2 regions of the Streptomyces sp. bgisy130 genome follow, and region 1 is predicted to be linked to the other one. Evidence: riboswitches for the same ligand, from Rfam matches in the RefSeq annotation. Region 1 holds a riboswitch; the other holds the start of a gene.
The links. A riboswitch is a leader RNA that binds a small molecule or an ion and turns the genes downstream of it on or off. The one in region 1 is predicted to bind S-adenosylmethionine.
Positions count from the first base shown of each region.

Region 2: linked by a shared signal. The riboswitch ahead of AC3EUV_RS37895 (aminotransferase class V-fold PLP-dependent enzyme) and the one ahead of thrC (threonine synthase) in region 1 are both predicted to bind S-adenosylmethionine.

Region 1 is NZ_JBYISA010000003.1:106,854-113,544, forward strand. Features, by position in the region: gene AC3EUV_RS05695 (alpha,alpha-trehalose-phosphate synthase (UDP-forming)) at 1-469, opposite strand, end outside; gene AC3EUV_RS05700 (GntR family transcriptional regulator) at 666-1,421, shown strand; gene AC3EUV_RS05705 (glucosyl-3-phosphoglycerate synthase) at 1,444-2,406, opposite strand; SAM riboswitch class I at 2,579-2,739, shown strand; gene thrC (threonine synthase) at 2,757-4,040, shown strand; gene AC3EUV_RS05715 (MoaD/ThiS family protein) at 4,124-4,402, shown strand; gene AC3EUV_RS05720 (cold-shock protein) at 4,826-5,029, shown strand; gene groL (chaperonin GroEL) at 5,419-6,691, shown strand, end outside.
Region 2 is NZ_JBYISA010000082.1:3,255-9,945, reverse strand. Features, by position in the region: gene AC3EUV_RS37895 (aminotransferase class V-fold PLP-dependent enzyme) at 1-1,205, opposite strand, end outside; SAM riboswitch class IV at 1,376-1,493, opposite strand; gene trpD (anthranilate phosphoribosyltransferase) at 1,585-2,649, opposite strand; gene qcrB (cytochrome bc1 complex cytochrome b subunit) at 2,822-4,459, opposite strand; gene qcrA (cytochrome bc1 complex Rieske iron-sulfur subunit) at 4,456-5,520, opposite strand; gene qcrC (cytochrome bc1 complex diheme cytochrome c subunit) at 5,517-6,326, opposite strand; gene ctaE (aa3-type cytochrome oxidase subunit III) at 6,404-6,691, opposite strand, start outside.

The DNA of each region.
Region 1 (6,691 bases):
CGGCCGCGCCGGGCGCCGCGCCCTCGGCCAGCGCGTCGGCGAAGGCCGCGTTGTACGACTCGTAGGCCGCCCATTGCGCCCGGAACTCCGCGCCGAAGACCGGTTCCAGCGGCGTCTGGTAGAGCATGTGGTGCACGAACCACAGCACGGAGTTCGCGACGCCGTTGTAGGCGGCGGCGTACACCCCGGCCGGAATGTCCAGCATCCGGACACGCTGTCCACCCGTGTCCCCCGACTCCAGCACACCACCCGTCCGCCGCACGGCCTCCCGGTCCCCGTCCCCGAGCGCGGCACACACCCACACCGCATCGGTCTCGGGCCCAATAGCGGAAAGCCCGGACACCAGCCCGCCACCACCCCGCTTGGCGCTCAGCGTCCCGTCCTCCCCCAGGCCATAGGACACCGGCCCACGATTGGACGCGACAAGAACCTCAGCACCTGCTTGCACCGCACTGCGCTCGGAGACCATGTCGCGAAAGTAACCCGCCACAGATCCGCGCAAACGTACGGAAGCGGTCAAGGGGCGGGGGAGGGGAGTCGTCCAGTGTCCCGCCGACGGCGAGCCGGGTGCGCGCAGCGTCGGCCGCCTGCTGGATGGCCGGGATTTCGCCCGACGAGAGCGGGTGCCAGAGGATGTCCGGAGATCGCCAGGAGGGATGCGTCGCATGGCCGCACAGGAGAGCTCGTCGCCCACGTACCGCCGGATCGCCGACGGGCTGAAGCGGGCGATCGCAGCGGGGGAGTTCCGGCCCGGTGACCGGCTGCCCGGAGAGAACGACCTGATGGACCGGCATGGAGTGGCCCGGATGACGGCACGTCAGGCTCTTGGCGTGCTCACCTCCGAGGGGCTCGCCGAGGCCCGCAAGGGCGCCGGAGTTTTCGTGCGGGACTTCCAGCCGATCCGGCGCCGGGGTGTGCCGCGACTGGCGCGGGAACAGTGGGGTGAAGGGCGGTCGGTCTGGTCGGCCGATGTCCCGGACCGTGACCTGGTGGTGGACGAGGTCACGGTGGACGAGGAGTCGGCCGCTGAAACCGTCGCGGCGCGACTGGATATAGCTCCTGGAGACGCCGTGATCGTGCGGCGCCGCCGCTTCGTGCTCGACGGCAAGCCGGTGCTGCTGTCCGCCTCCTACCTCCCCGCCGCGCTGGTCGCGGGCTCGGCGATCACGCGGCCGGACACCGGGGCGGGCGGCACGTACGCCCGGCTCGCCGAGCTGGGCGCGGCTCCCGCGCGTTTCCGGGAAGAGGTGCGCTCCCGTATGCCGGCGCCGGAGGAGACCGAGCGGCTGCGCCTCCCGGCGGGCACGCCCGTCATCCTCATCAGCCGCACGGCCGTGACCGCGGACGGCCGCACCGTCGAGGTCAACGAGATGATCCTCGACTCGTCCGCCTACGTGCTGGAGTACGGCTTCGACGCCTGAACGTCCGGCCGGGCGGGAGCGCTCACGCCGCCCGGCGCTCCGCGTACTCCGGGATTTCGGCCATCGGGGGGCGTTCCTCGGTGTCCACGTCCGTGGTGCGGGGGACGAAGCCCGCGTCGCCGCGGTCGAACTGGGTGAGGCGGGGGCGGACCATGTGGCCGCGGGTCAGGCGTAGTTGGGCGGTGCGGTAGATCGCGGCGGCCATCCGGCCGAGGGCCTGGCCGTCCTGGTGGCGGTGTTTGCGTACGCCGACGTCCACCTGGGCGAGGGCGTCGAGGCCGACGGTGTGCAGGGAGTCGACGAGCAGGCCGAGCTCCACGCCGTAGCCGACCGGGAACGGCAGCCGCTCCAGGAGGCAGCGGCGGGCCGCGTACTCGCCGCCCAGGGGCTGGACGAAGCCGGCCAGCTGTGGCCAGTGGAGGTTGAGGAGCGGGCGGGCGACCAGCTCGGTGACCCGGCCGCCCTGGCCGGCCCCGGCACCCTCGGCGCCGGTCTCCAGCGGACGGTCGTACATCGCCTTCACGAACTGGATGTCCGGGTCCGTCAGCAGCGGGCCGACGATCCCGGAGACGAAGGTGGCGGAGAATTCGCGCAGGTCGGCGTCGATGAAGCAGATGATGTCGCCGGTGGTGGCCAGGAGGGAGCGCCAGAGCACCTCGCCCTTGCCGGGCAGCGCGGGCAGCCGGGGCAGGATGCTGTCGCGGGGCACGACCCGCGCGCCGGCCGCCGCCGCGACCTCGGCGGTGCGGTCGGTGGAGCCGGAGTCCAGCACCACCAGCTCGTCGACGAGGGGCACGGCCTCGGCCATCAGCTCGGCACGGATCACCGCCACGATCGCCCCGACCGTGGCCTCCTCGTCGAGCGCGGGCAGTACGACACTGACCGTACGACCCGTCTGGCGCTTCGCCTCCAGCAGCTGCCCCAGCGGGCGGTCAGCGGCGGACCAGGAGTGGCTGGTCAGCCAGCTCTCGACCTCTTCCAGCACGTCTACGACTCCTCGGTCACCGCCCGATCGGCGGCCTGTGTGATCCATCTCGCGGTTCGGACGACTATCTCAACTGTCAGTGCCTTCGGTTACAGTCTTGAACAACGCGGATGACCGTCGCATGTCGGGGTCCCCGCGCCACAAACGCCTGGGTTCAGTCCCAGCGCCATACCGCTCATCCAGAGGGGCAGAGGGATACGGCCCGTTGAAGCCCCGGCAACCCTCCAGCCGGTCTTGCCGCCAGGACGCTGACGTCCCGCGCGCGTGAGGCTCCCGGCTAGGGAAGGTGCCAAATCCGTCTCGTGGCGAGATTCGCCGCGAGGAAGATGAGGAGAAAGGGCCTCGCCTCCATGGCTGTGCAAGTCACCGAAAACACCCCCGCCGTCGCTCTGGGCCCCGCCGCAGCCCTGTCCTGCCGCGAGTGCGGACAGCGCTTCCCGCTCGGCCCGATCTTCGCGTGCCAGGAATGTTTCGGGCCGCTCGAAGTCGCCTACGACCTGCCGAGCGGCGACCCCGAGGGCCTGCGGAAGCAGATCGAGGCCGGCCCGGACAACATCTGGCGCTACGCCCCGCTGCTGCCCGTCCCCACCGACGTGGCCGACAAGCCCAATCTCAACCCGGGCTTCACCAAGCTCGTCAAGGCCGACAACCTCGCCCGTGAGCTGGGCGTCACCGGCGGTCTGTACGTCAAGGACGACTCCGGCAACCCGACGCACTCCTTCAAGGACCGCGTCGTGGCGATCGCCGTCGAGGCCGCCCGCGCCTTCGGCTTCACCACCCTCTCCTGCTCCTCCACCGGCAACCTCGCCGGTGCGGTCGGCGCCGCGGCCCGCCGCGCCGGATTCGAGTCCTGCGTATTCATCCCGCACGACCTGGAGGCCGGCAAGGTCGTCATGGCCGCGGTCTACGGCGGCGACCTGGTCGGCATCGAGGGCAACTACGACGACGTCAACCGCTTCTGCTCCGAGCTCATCGGCGACCCGCTGGGCGAGGGCTGGGGCTTCGTCAACGTCAATCTGCGGCCGTACTACGGCGAGGGCTCCAAGACGCTCGCGTACGAGATCTGCGAGCAGCTGGGCTGGCAGCTCCCGGACCAGATCGTCATCCCGATCGCGTCCGGCTCGCAGCTCACCAAGATCGACAAGGGGCTCAAGGAGCTGATCGCCCTCGGCCTGGTCGAGGACAAGCCGTACAAGATCTTCGGCGCCCAGGCGGAGGGCTGCTCGCCGGTGTCCGCGGCCTTCAAGGCCGGGCACGACGTGGTCCGTCCCCAGAAACCGAACACCATCGCCAAGTCGCTGGCGATCGGCAACCCGGCCGACGGGCCGTACGTACTGGACATCGCGCGCCGTACGGGCGGTGCCGTGGAGGATGTCAACGACGAGCAGGTCGTGGACGCGATCAAGCTGCTGGCCAGGACGGAAGGCATCTTCGCGGAGACCGCGGGCGGCGTGACCGTCGGCGTGACCAAGAAGCTGATCGAGGACGGCGTGCTCGACCCGTCGCTGACCACCGTCGTCCTCAACACGGGTGACGGTCTCAAGACACTCGACGCGGTCGCCCCCACCTCCGGGCCCACGGCCACGATCCGTCCGAATCTGGACGCGTTCCGCGCGGCCGGCCTGGCCCGCTGAGGCCGCCGGCCCGTCCGGCATCCGGCGGACGAGGCCGCGACCGGCCCCCGAACCCGTACTCCGTACCCCTGGAAGGCAGAACCATGAGCGTCAAGGTCCGCATCCCCACCATCCTCCGCACGTACACCGGTGGCCAGGCCGAGGTCCCCGCCGAGGGCGCGACCCTCTCCGAGGTGATCGCCGACCTGGAGCAGAACCACCAGGGCATCGCGGCCCGTGTGCTGGACGACGCCGGCAAGCTGCGCCGTTTCGTGAATGTGTACGTCAACGACGACGATGTGCGCTTCGAGCAGGGCCTGGAGACGCCCACCCCGGACGGTGCGGGTATCTCGATCATCCCGGCGGTGGCCGGCGGCTGCTGATTTGCGCCAACTCTTCTCCTTCATGACCGGAATTGCCCCGTCCGCCGGAAAGCGGACGGGGCAATTCCATGTTGTGAAAGGAGATACCATTGGGGTGATCCCCCTCCGGATATCACCGCGAGCATGCCGAACGCATATGTGTTCGCGATCAGTTGTGGCCAAAGTGTGGGCGGTATTTGTCGCCTAGGTGCCCTATGCCCGGCCCGACTTGCCCTGGAGAACTGGGATTTCGCCGCATATTGCCGTTTCTTCGGCGCCGGAATTCTCGTCCGATTGACCTGTTGCTCTGGGCATCTGTGCAGATACATTCAGCGGCGGTCGACGCGTTCCGGCGCACACCCCACGGGCCATTCGCGGGGTGAGGTCTGACCCGGGTCCGCGGAGTGCGGTCCTGCGCAAGGGCCAGTAATAGGGGAGTTAGGCATGGCTCAGGGCACCGTCAAGTGGTTCAACGCGGAGAAGGGGTACGGCTTCATCGCGGTCGACGGTGGTGCGGATGTTTTCGTCCACTACAGCGCGATCCAGATGGACGGCTACCGCACCCTTGAGGAGGGTCAGCGGGTCGAGTTCGAGATCTCGCAGGGCCAGAAGGGGCCGCAGGCGGACATGGTCCGGGTGGCCGGCTGAGGCGCCGACCGACTGCTGCGTGAGGAAGGCCCGTACCCCTGAGGGGGGTACGGGCCTTCGGCATGCTGCCGGATGGGCAGGCTGCGCGGGTGCGGGGTGTACGCGCTCCAACTTGTCGCCCGGCCGTCACTCCAACGGAAGGCGCCCTCGAAGTCGTTCCGCGCCCGACCGCCACACCTCACCGACGCCCCTTCAAGCGGCTTGCACTCTCCACCCTCGAGTGCTAATCATTGGCGTTAGCACTCTCCCAGTGAGAGTGACAAAGAAGGACCGGGTCGGCGAGGCCCACGGATCGGTGGGGCAAGGAACCACACAGGTCTGTAGGTCGTCCGTCGCGGGCGCCAGCGCGGTCCGGAGCAATCCACCCCAGTCCGGGAGGACCACTTCACATGGCCAAGATCATCGCGTTCGACGAGGAGGCACGGCGCGGTCTCGAGCGCGGGATGAACCAGCTCGCCGACGCCGTCAAGGTCACCCTCGGCCCCAAGGGCCGTAACGTCGTCCTCGAGAAGAAGTGGGGCGCCCCCACGATCACCAACGATGGTGTTTCCATCGCCAAGGAGATCGAGCTCGAGGACCCGTACGAGAAGATCGGCGCCGAGCTGGTCAAGGAGGTCGCGAAGAAGACGGACGACGTCGCCGGTGACGGCACGACGACCGCGACCGTCCTGGCCCAGGCCCTGGTCCGCGAGGGCCTGCGCAACGTCGCCGCCGGTGCCAACCCGATGGCCCTCAAGCGCGGTATCGAGCGCGCCGTCGAGGCCGTCTCCGCCGCCCTGCTCGAGCAGGCCAAGGACGTGGAGACCAAGGAGCAGATCGCTTCGACCGCCTCCATCTCCGCCGCTGACACCCAGATCGGCGAGCTGATCGCCGAGGCCATGGACAAGGTCGGCAAGGAAGGCGTCATCACCGTCGAGGAGTCCCAGACCTTCGGTCTGGAGCTGGAGCTCACCGAGGGTATGCGCTTCGACAAGGGCTACATCTCGGCGTACTTCGCCACCGACATGGAGCGTATGGAGGCGTCGCTCGACGACCCGTACATCCTCATCGTCAACTCCAAGATCGGCAGCGTGAAGGACCTGCTGCCGCTCCTGGAGAAGGTCATGCAGTCCGGCAAGCCGCTGCTGATCATCGCCGAGGACGTCGAGGGCGAGGCCCTGTCGACCCTGGTCGTCAACAAGATCCGTGGCACCTTCAAGTCCGTCGCCGTCAAGGCCCCGGGCTTCGGTGACCGCCGCAAGGCCATGCTCGGCGACATCGCCATCCTCACCGGTGGCACCGTCATCTCCGAGGAGGTCGGCCTCAAGCTGGAGAACGCCGGTCTCGAACTGCTCGGCCGCGCCCGCAAGGTCGTCATCACCAAGGACGAGACCACCATCGTCGACGGTGCCGGTGACAGCGAGCAGGTCCAGGGCCGGGTCAACCAGATCCGCGCCGAGATCGAGAACAGCGACTCGGACTACGACCGCGAGAAGCTCCAGGAGCGTCTGGCGAAGCTGGCCGGCGGCGTGGCCGTCATCAAGGCCGGTGCCGCCACCGAGGTCGAGCTCAAGGAGCGCAAGCACCGCATCGAGGACGCCGTTCGCAACGCGAAGGCGGCCGTCGAGGAGGGCATCGTCGCCGGCGGTGGCGTCGCCCTGCTCCAGGCCTCCCAGGTCTTCG
Region 2 (6,691 bases), on a different contig from region 1:
ACGAGGGGGTGGGCGCAGAAGAGGCCGTCGCGGACGCCGATGCCGTACTCGGCGGAGAGGGCGGCGGCGAAGTGGGAGCTGTTCCAGCCTTCGACGACGAAGGAGAGGACGCCGACGCGTGCCGCGTCCTCGCCGAAGAGGGAGAGGACGTTCACCTCGGGTACCTCGGCCAGGCCGGTGCGGAGGCGGGCGATCAGTTCCTGTTCGCGGGCGACCAGGCCGTCGAAGCCGGCCTCGGTCAGGGCCTGGCAGGCCGAGGCGATGGCGTAGGCGCCGATGACGTTGGGCGAGCCGGCCTCGTGCCGGGCCGCGGTGGTGTGCCACTCGACGTCCACCCCGCCGTCCGTGCGCCGGGAGACCTTGCGGCTGGCGCCGCCGCCGGCCAGGTACGGTGCGGCGTCCCGCAGCCAGTCCGCGCGGCCGGCCAGTACCCCGGCGCCGAACGGCGCGTAGAGCTTGTGGCCGGAGAAGGCGACCCAGTCCACGTCCAGCTCGGCGAGGTCCACCGGGTGGTGCGGGACGAGCTGCGCGGCGTCCAGCACGATCCGGGCGCCGTGCGCGTGCGCGGCGGCCGCCAGCTCCCGCACCGGCCACAGCTCACCGGTCACATTCGACGCACCGGTCACGCAGACCAGCGCCGGGCCGTAGGGCTCGCGTGCGGCCAGCGCCTTCTCCAGGGTGTCCACGGCCTGCTGCGGGGTGCGCGGTGCGTTGAGGTAGGTCACCGTGACGTCCGGGCGCTGCTCCCAGGGCAGCAGCGAGGCGTGGTGCTCGGTCTCGAAGACGAACACCCGGGTGTTCTCGGGGAGTACGGCGGCGAGCAGGTTCAGCGAGTCGGTGGTGGACCGGGTGAAGACGACCTGGTCGCCCTCCCGTCGCCCGCCACCGCCCTTGCCGGACCGGGCTTCGCCCGGGCCCCCTTCGATGCGGCAGCCGAGGAACTCGGCGATGGTGCGGCGGCTGTTCTCGAAGAGGTCGGTGGACAGCTGCGAGAGGTATCCGGCGCCGCGGTGCACGCTGCCGTAGTACGGGGCGTAGGCCGCCACGTCGTCCCAGACCCGCTGGAGGGCGGGGGCGCTGGCGGCGTAGTCCAGCGCGGCGTAGTCGACCTCGCCGCCGGTCACGAGCGGGACGCGGACATCCCGGCCGAGAACCGGCAGCGGGGCACAGACGGAGCGGTCGGCGGCAACGGCGGAAACAGACATGGCGAACTCCCGTGAGAGGTAAGCGAATTCGCCGCGTGCGGGGGCGCGGAGGGCGCGCCGGGGCACCGCGGCGGGAAAAGAAAAAGGGATGCGGAAAAGGGGCCGTCGGGCCCTATCGCATTCGCTGATTCACGGAAGTTCTCCCTCGGGGACCAGGATCCCTGGCGAGGGATCCGCGCTTGCCGCAGACCTCGCTGCCTGCGGCCTGGTCATCACCCGGGGCACCCCGCCACGGAAGGAGGGTTGCCGGACAGCGGGCCGGGGCCTGCATCGCTGTCACTCGTGACCTGGGCAGAATCATGCCACACGGGCAAAGCGGCGCAAGGCCCGGTCCATATGACGGACTGGGCCTTGCGTCACACCCTGCGTCACCGTGCGCTCAGGTGTTGCTGGCGGCCACCCAGCGCTCCAGCGCCCGCTTGGCCGCGCCGGAGTCGACCGAGGCGGCGGCGCGCTCGATCCCGGCCCGGATCTGCTCGGCCAGCGGAGCGTCCGCCGGCTCCAGGGCGACCAGCGCGGCCGCGGAGTTCAGCAGCACCGCGTCGCGCACCGGGCCGGTCTCCCCGTCCAGCACCCGGCGGGCCACATCCGCGTTGTACGAGGCGTCCGCCCCGCGCAGCGCCTCCACCGGCACCAGGGGGATGCCTACGTCCCGGGGGTCGAAGGACTCCTCGCGCACCGTGCCGTCCCGGACGATCCACACCCGGGAGGTCGCGGTGGTGGTCAACTCGTCGAGGCCGTCGTCGCCGCGGAACACCAGTGCCGACGAGCCGCGCTCGGCGAGCACCCCGGCCAGGATCGGCGCCATCCGGGCGTCCGCGACACCGGTCGCCTGGGCGCGGACCTTCGCGGGGTTGGTCAGCGGGCCCAGCACATTGAAGGTGGTGCGGATGCCGAGCTGGGCCCGCGCGTTGGCGACGTGGCGCAGCGAGGGGTGGAACTTCACCGCGAAGCAGAAGGTGATGCCGGCTTCCCGGGCGACCTCGGTGACGCGCTGCGGGGTGAGGTCGAGGTTGACGCCGAGCTTCTCCAGGACGTCGGAGGCGCCGCTGGCGGAGGAGGCGGCGCGGTTGCCGTGCTTGACGACCTTGGCGCCGGTCCCGGCCACCACGATCGAGGACATCGTGGAGATGTTGACGGTCTTGGCGCCGTCGCCGCCGGTGCCGACGATGTCGACGCTGGGGCCGGGGACCTCGATCAGCCGGGCGTGCGCGTACATGGTGCGCACCAGGCCGGAGATCTCGGCGACGGTCTCGCCCTTGGCGCGCAGGGCCACCGCGAACCCGGCGATCTGGGCGTCGCTGGCCTCGCCCCGCATGATCTTGTCCATCGCCCAGGCGGTGTCGTCCGCGCTGAGGTCACGGCCGGCGAGCAGGGCGTTGAGGAGCTCCGGCCAGGTGTGGGCCGCCACGCTGTCGCCGCCAACCGGGGTCACAACGTTCATGGTCCACTCTCCTGGATTGTCTCCTGCTTATGCCGTTCACCCTATCGAGCCGCCGGGCACGCCGGAGGGCCCCGTCCGGTTGGGGTATCCCCTGCTCCTTAAGAGCTTGGGGAACGGACGGGGCCCTCTGGGTGGCGTACTGGCTACGGTGCGCTAGGTAGCGCTGCGGTGATCAGTGGTGGCCGTGGCCGCTGCTGATCTCCTTGTACTCCTCGACCGTGGCCTTCGGGATGACGTTGTCCTCGCCGTAGTAGGCCTTGGAGAGCTTGGCGCGCAGCTTCTGCGAGCGCTTCAGCTTGCGCTCCACACCGTTCTCGTCGACCTCCGGGCCCAGCTCGAGCGGCGCGGGCTGCTCGTGCTGGGTGAGCAGGTGCAGCTGCTCCTGGTCGAGCGGCTCGTGGACCTCGATGAACTCACCGTGCGGCAGGCGCTTGATGATGCCGGACTCGCGGCCGTGCAGCACCTTGTCCTTGTCGCGCCGCTGGAGGCCCAGGCAGATCCGCTTGGTGGCGATGAAGGCCAGCACCGGTCCGACGAAGAACGCGATCCGCACGAACCAGGTGATCGAGTTGATCGACAGGTGGAAGTGCGTCGCCCACAGGTCGTTACCGCCACCGATCAGCATCACGAAGTACGCGACGAGCCAGGCGACACCGAAGCCGGTACGGGTCGGGACGTTGCGCGGGCGGTCCAGGATGTGGTGCTCGCGCTTGTCGCCCTTGACCCAGGACTCGATGAACGGGTAGACCGCGATCGCGACCAGGACCAGCGGGAAGACCAGGATCGGGATCAGCACACCGAAGTTGAGGGTGTGGCCCCAGAAGTTCCACTCCCAGCCCGGCATGACACGCACCAGACCCTCGGCGAAGCCCATGTACCAGTCGGGCTGGGCGCCGGTGGACACCTGGTCGGGCCGGTAGGGGCCGATCGCCCACACCGGGTTGATGCTGGCGATCGCGGCGATCACCGAGATCACACCGAAGACCAGGAAGAAGAAGCCTCCGGCCTTGGCCATGTAGACCGGCAGCAGCGGCATGCCCACGACGTTGTTGTTGGTCTTGCCGGCACCCGGGAACTGCGTGTGCTTGTGGTAGAAGACCAGGATCAGGTGCGCCACCAGCAGGCCGAGCATGATGCCCGGCAGCAGCAGGACGTGCACCGTGAAGAACCGCGGGATGATGTCGTGCCCCGGGAACTCCCCGCCGAAGATGAAGAACTGAAGGTACGAACCGACCAGCGGCATCGCCAGGATGACGCCCTCGATGAACCGCACACCGGTACCGGAGAGCAGGTCGTCGGGGAGCGAGTAGCCGGTGAAGCCGGTGAACATGCCCAGCACCAGCAGCAGGAAGCCGAACAGCCAGTTGACCTCGCGCGGCTTGCGGAAGGCGCCGGTGAAGAACACCCGCATCATGTGGACCATCATCGCGGCCAGGAACACCAGCGCGGCCCAGTGGTGGATCTGGCGGATCAGCAGACCACCACGCACGTCGAAGCTGATGTCCAGCGTCGACTCGAAGGCCTGCGTCATCCGGACACCCTGCATGGGCACGTAGGAACCGTGATAGGTCACCTCGGCCATGCTCGGGTGGAAGAACAGCGTCAGATAGACACCGGTCAGGATGATGATGATGAAGCTGTAAAGCGCGACCTCACCCAGCATGAAGGACCAGTGGTCCGGGAAGATCTTGCGCATGTTGGACTTGGCCAGGCTGTAGATGCCCAGCCGGCCGTCCGCCCAGTCGGCGATCCGCTCGCCCCGTGGCGCCTGGCCACGGCGCGGGGTGGTCGCGCTCGTCTCGTTACTCATCCGCGCTCCCAGAAGCTCGGGCCGACGGGCTCCTCGAAGCCGCTTGCGGCCTCCAGGAAGCCGTCCTTCTCCGTGATGTGCAGCTGCGGCAGGGCGTGTCCGGCCGGACCGAAGATCACCCGACCGCCGTCAGAGAGGTCGAACGTCGACTGGTGGCAGGGGCAGAGCACGTGGTGCGTCTGCTGCTCGTACAGGCTGATCGGGCAACCCACGTGGGTGCAGATCTTCGAGTACGCCACGATGCCCTCGTGCGACCAGGACAGCTCGTGCTTGTCCTTGATGTTCTGCGGCTGGATCCGCACGAGCATCAGGGCGTCCTTGGCGATCTTCTGCGCGAACTCCTCGTCGTGCTCCTCCAGGCCCTCCGGCATGGCGAACGTGAGGGAGCCGACCGCGATGTCCTCGGGACGCAGCGGGAGGTTGGTGGCCTGGTTGACCAGGCGGACGCCCTTCTTCCAGTTCGTCGTGCGCAGCTTGTTCCCGGGCAGCGGCCCGAGGTCACGCAGCAGCACCACACCGGAGAGCGGCACCAGGGCCAGCGCGCCGAACATCGTGTTGCGGATCAGCTTGCGGCGGCCGACCTGCGACTCCTTCGCCCCCTGGGCGAAGTCCGCCATGACCTTGGCCTTGACCTCCGGCGCCGCCTCGATCGGGTGGCGCTCGTCGGCGACCTCCTCGTCCGACATCAGCGTGCGGGCCCAGTGGACCGCCCCGGCGCCGATGCAGAAGAGCGCCGCGCCCAGCGTCAGACCGAGCGCGAAGTTCAGCGCGCTGATGTGACCGAGCGGCCAGATGTAGACGTTCTGCTCGATCGGGATCGCCACGTACGCGGCGATGAAGGCGACCGTGGCGATCATGGACACGACGAAGAGAAGCGCCACGGTGCGCTCGGAGCGCCTGGCGGCCCGGTCGTCGATGTCCTGGGCACGGTGCTCGTGGGGCGGCAGACCCGGGTCGGCGAACGGGTTCTCCGCCGTGGTCACCGCACCTTCGTGAGCCGTCTCCCGCTCACCGGGAAGGGTTTCTTCTGGCACGTCTTCGTGTCGTCCAGTCTCACTCATGACTTCTTGGCCTTCGTAGTCCGGGCTGCGACCCAGATGGCGACCGCGATCAGTGCGCCCAGGCCGAAGATGTAACCGAAGAGACCCTCACTGACCGGACCGAGACCGCCGAGGTCGAGGCCGCCGGGGCTCTCGGATTCATCGCCGTTGACGGCGCCGAGGTACGCGATGATGTCCTTCTTGTTCTGCTTCGACAGCGAACCGTCACCGAAGGAGGGCATGTTCTGCGGGCCGGTTTCCATGGCCTCGTAGATGTGCTTCGGGTCCACGCCCTCGAGCGTCGGTGCGTACTTGCCATCGGTCAGGGCGCCGCCCTTACCGGTGAAGTTGTGGCACTGCGCGCAGTTGGTGCGGAACAGCTCGCCGCCCTTGCCGATGTTGGCGCCGTCGGGGCTGTACTGCTCCTTGTCCGGCACGGTCGGACCGGCGCCCAGCGAGGCGACGTAGGCCGCGAGCTGGTCGATCTGGGCGTTGGTGTAGATGTTCTTCTTCCGCGGCACCTGGGCGCCGGGCTGCTGGGCCGGCATGCGGCCGGTGCCCACCTGGAAGTCCACGGCTGCGGCGCCGACGCCGACCAGGCTGGGGCCGTCGGAGGTGCCCTGACCGCCGGTGCCGTGGCAGCTGGCGCAGCCGACGGCGAAGAGCTTCTTGCCCTCCTTGATGGCAAGAGACTGGGCGGTGTCATCGGCCTGAGCCTTGTCCGCCGGAGCGAACGCGGCGTACGCCCCCCCAGTGACCGCCAGCGCGAAGAGTAGGACGACGAGCGCCGCCAGCGGATGGCGCCGTCGTGCGGAGAGCTTTTTCACGGATTACCCCGGTGTCAGGATCTTCTGCGTCGATGCTTTGGATATGTCTGTCTGATTCGAGCCGGTATGGGTCCGGACTACTTGATCAGGTAGATCGTGGCGAAGAGGCCGATCCAGACGACATCGACGAAGTGCCAGTAGTAGGACACGACGATGGCCGCGGTGGCCTGCGTGTGGGTGAACCTCTTGGCCGCGTACGTCCTGCCCAGGACCAGCAGGAAGGCGATCAGACCGCCCGTCACATGCAGTCCGTGGAAGCCGGTGGTCAGGTAGAACACCGAGCCGTACGGGCCGGACGAGAGCGACAGGCCCTCGTGCTTGACCAGTTCCGTGTACTCGAAGACCTGACCGCCGATGAAGATCGC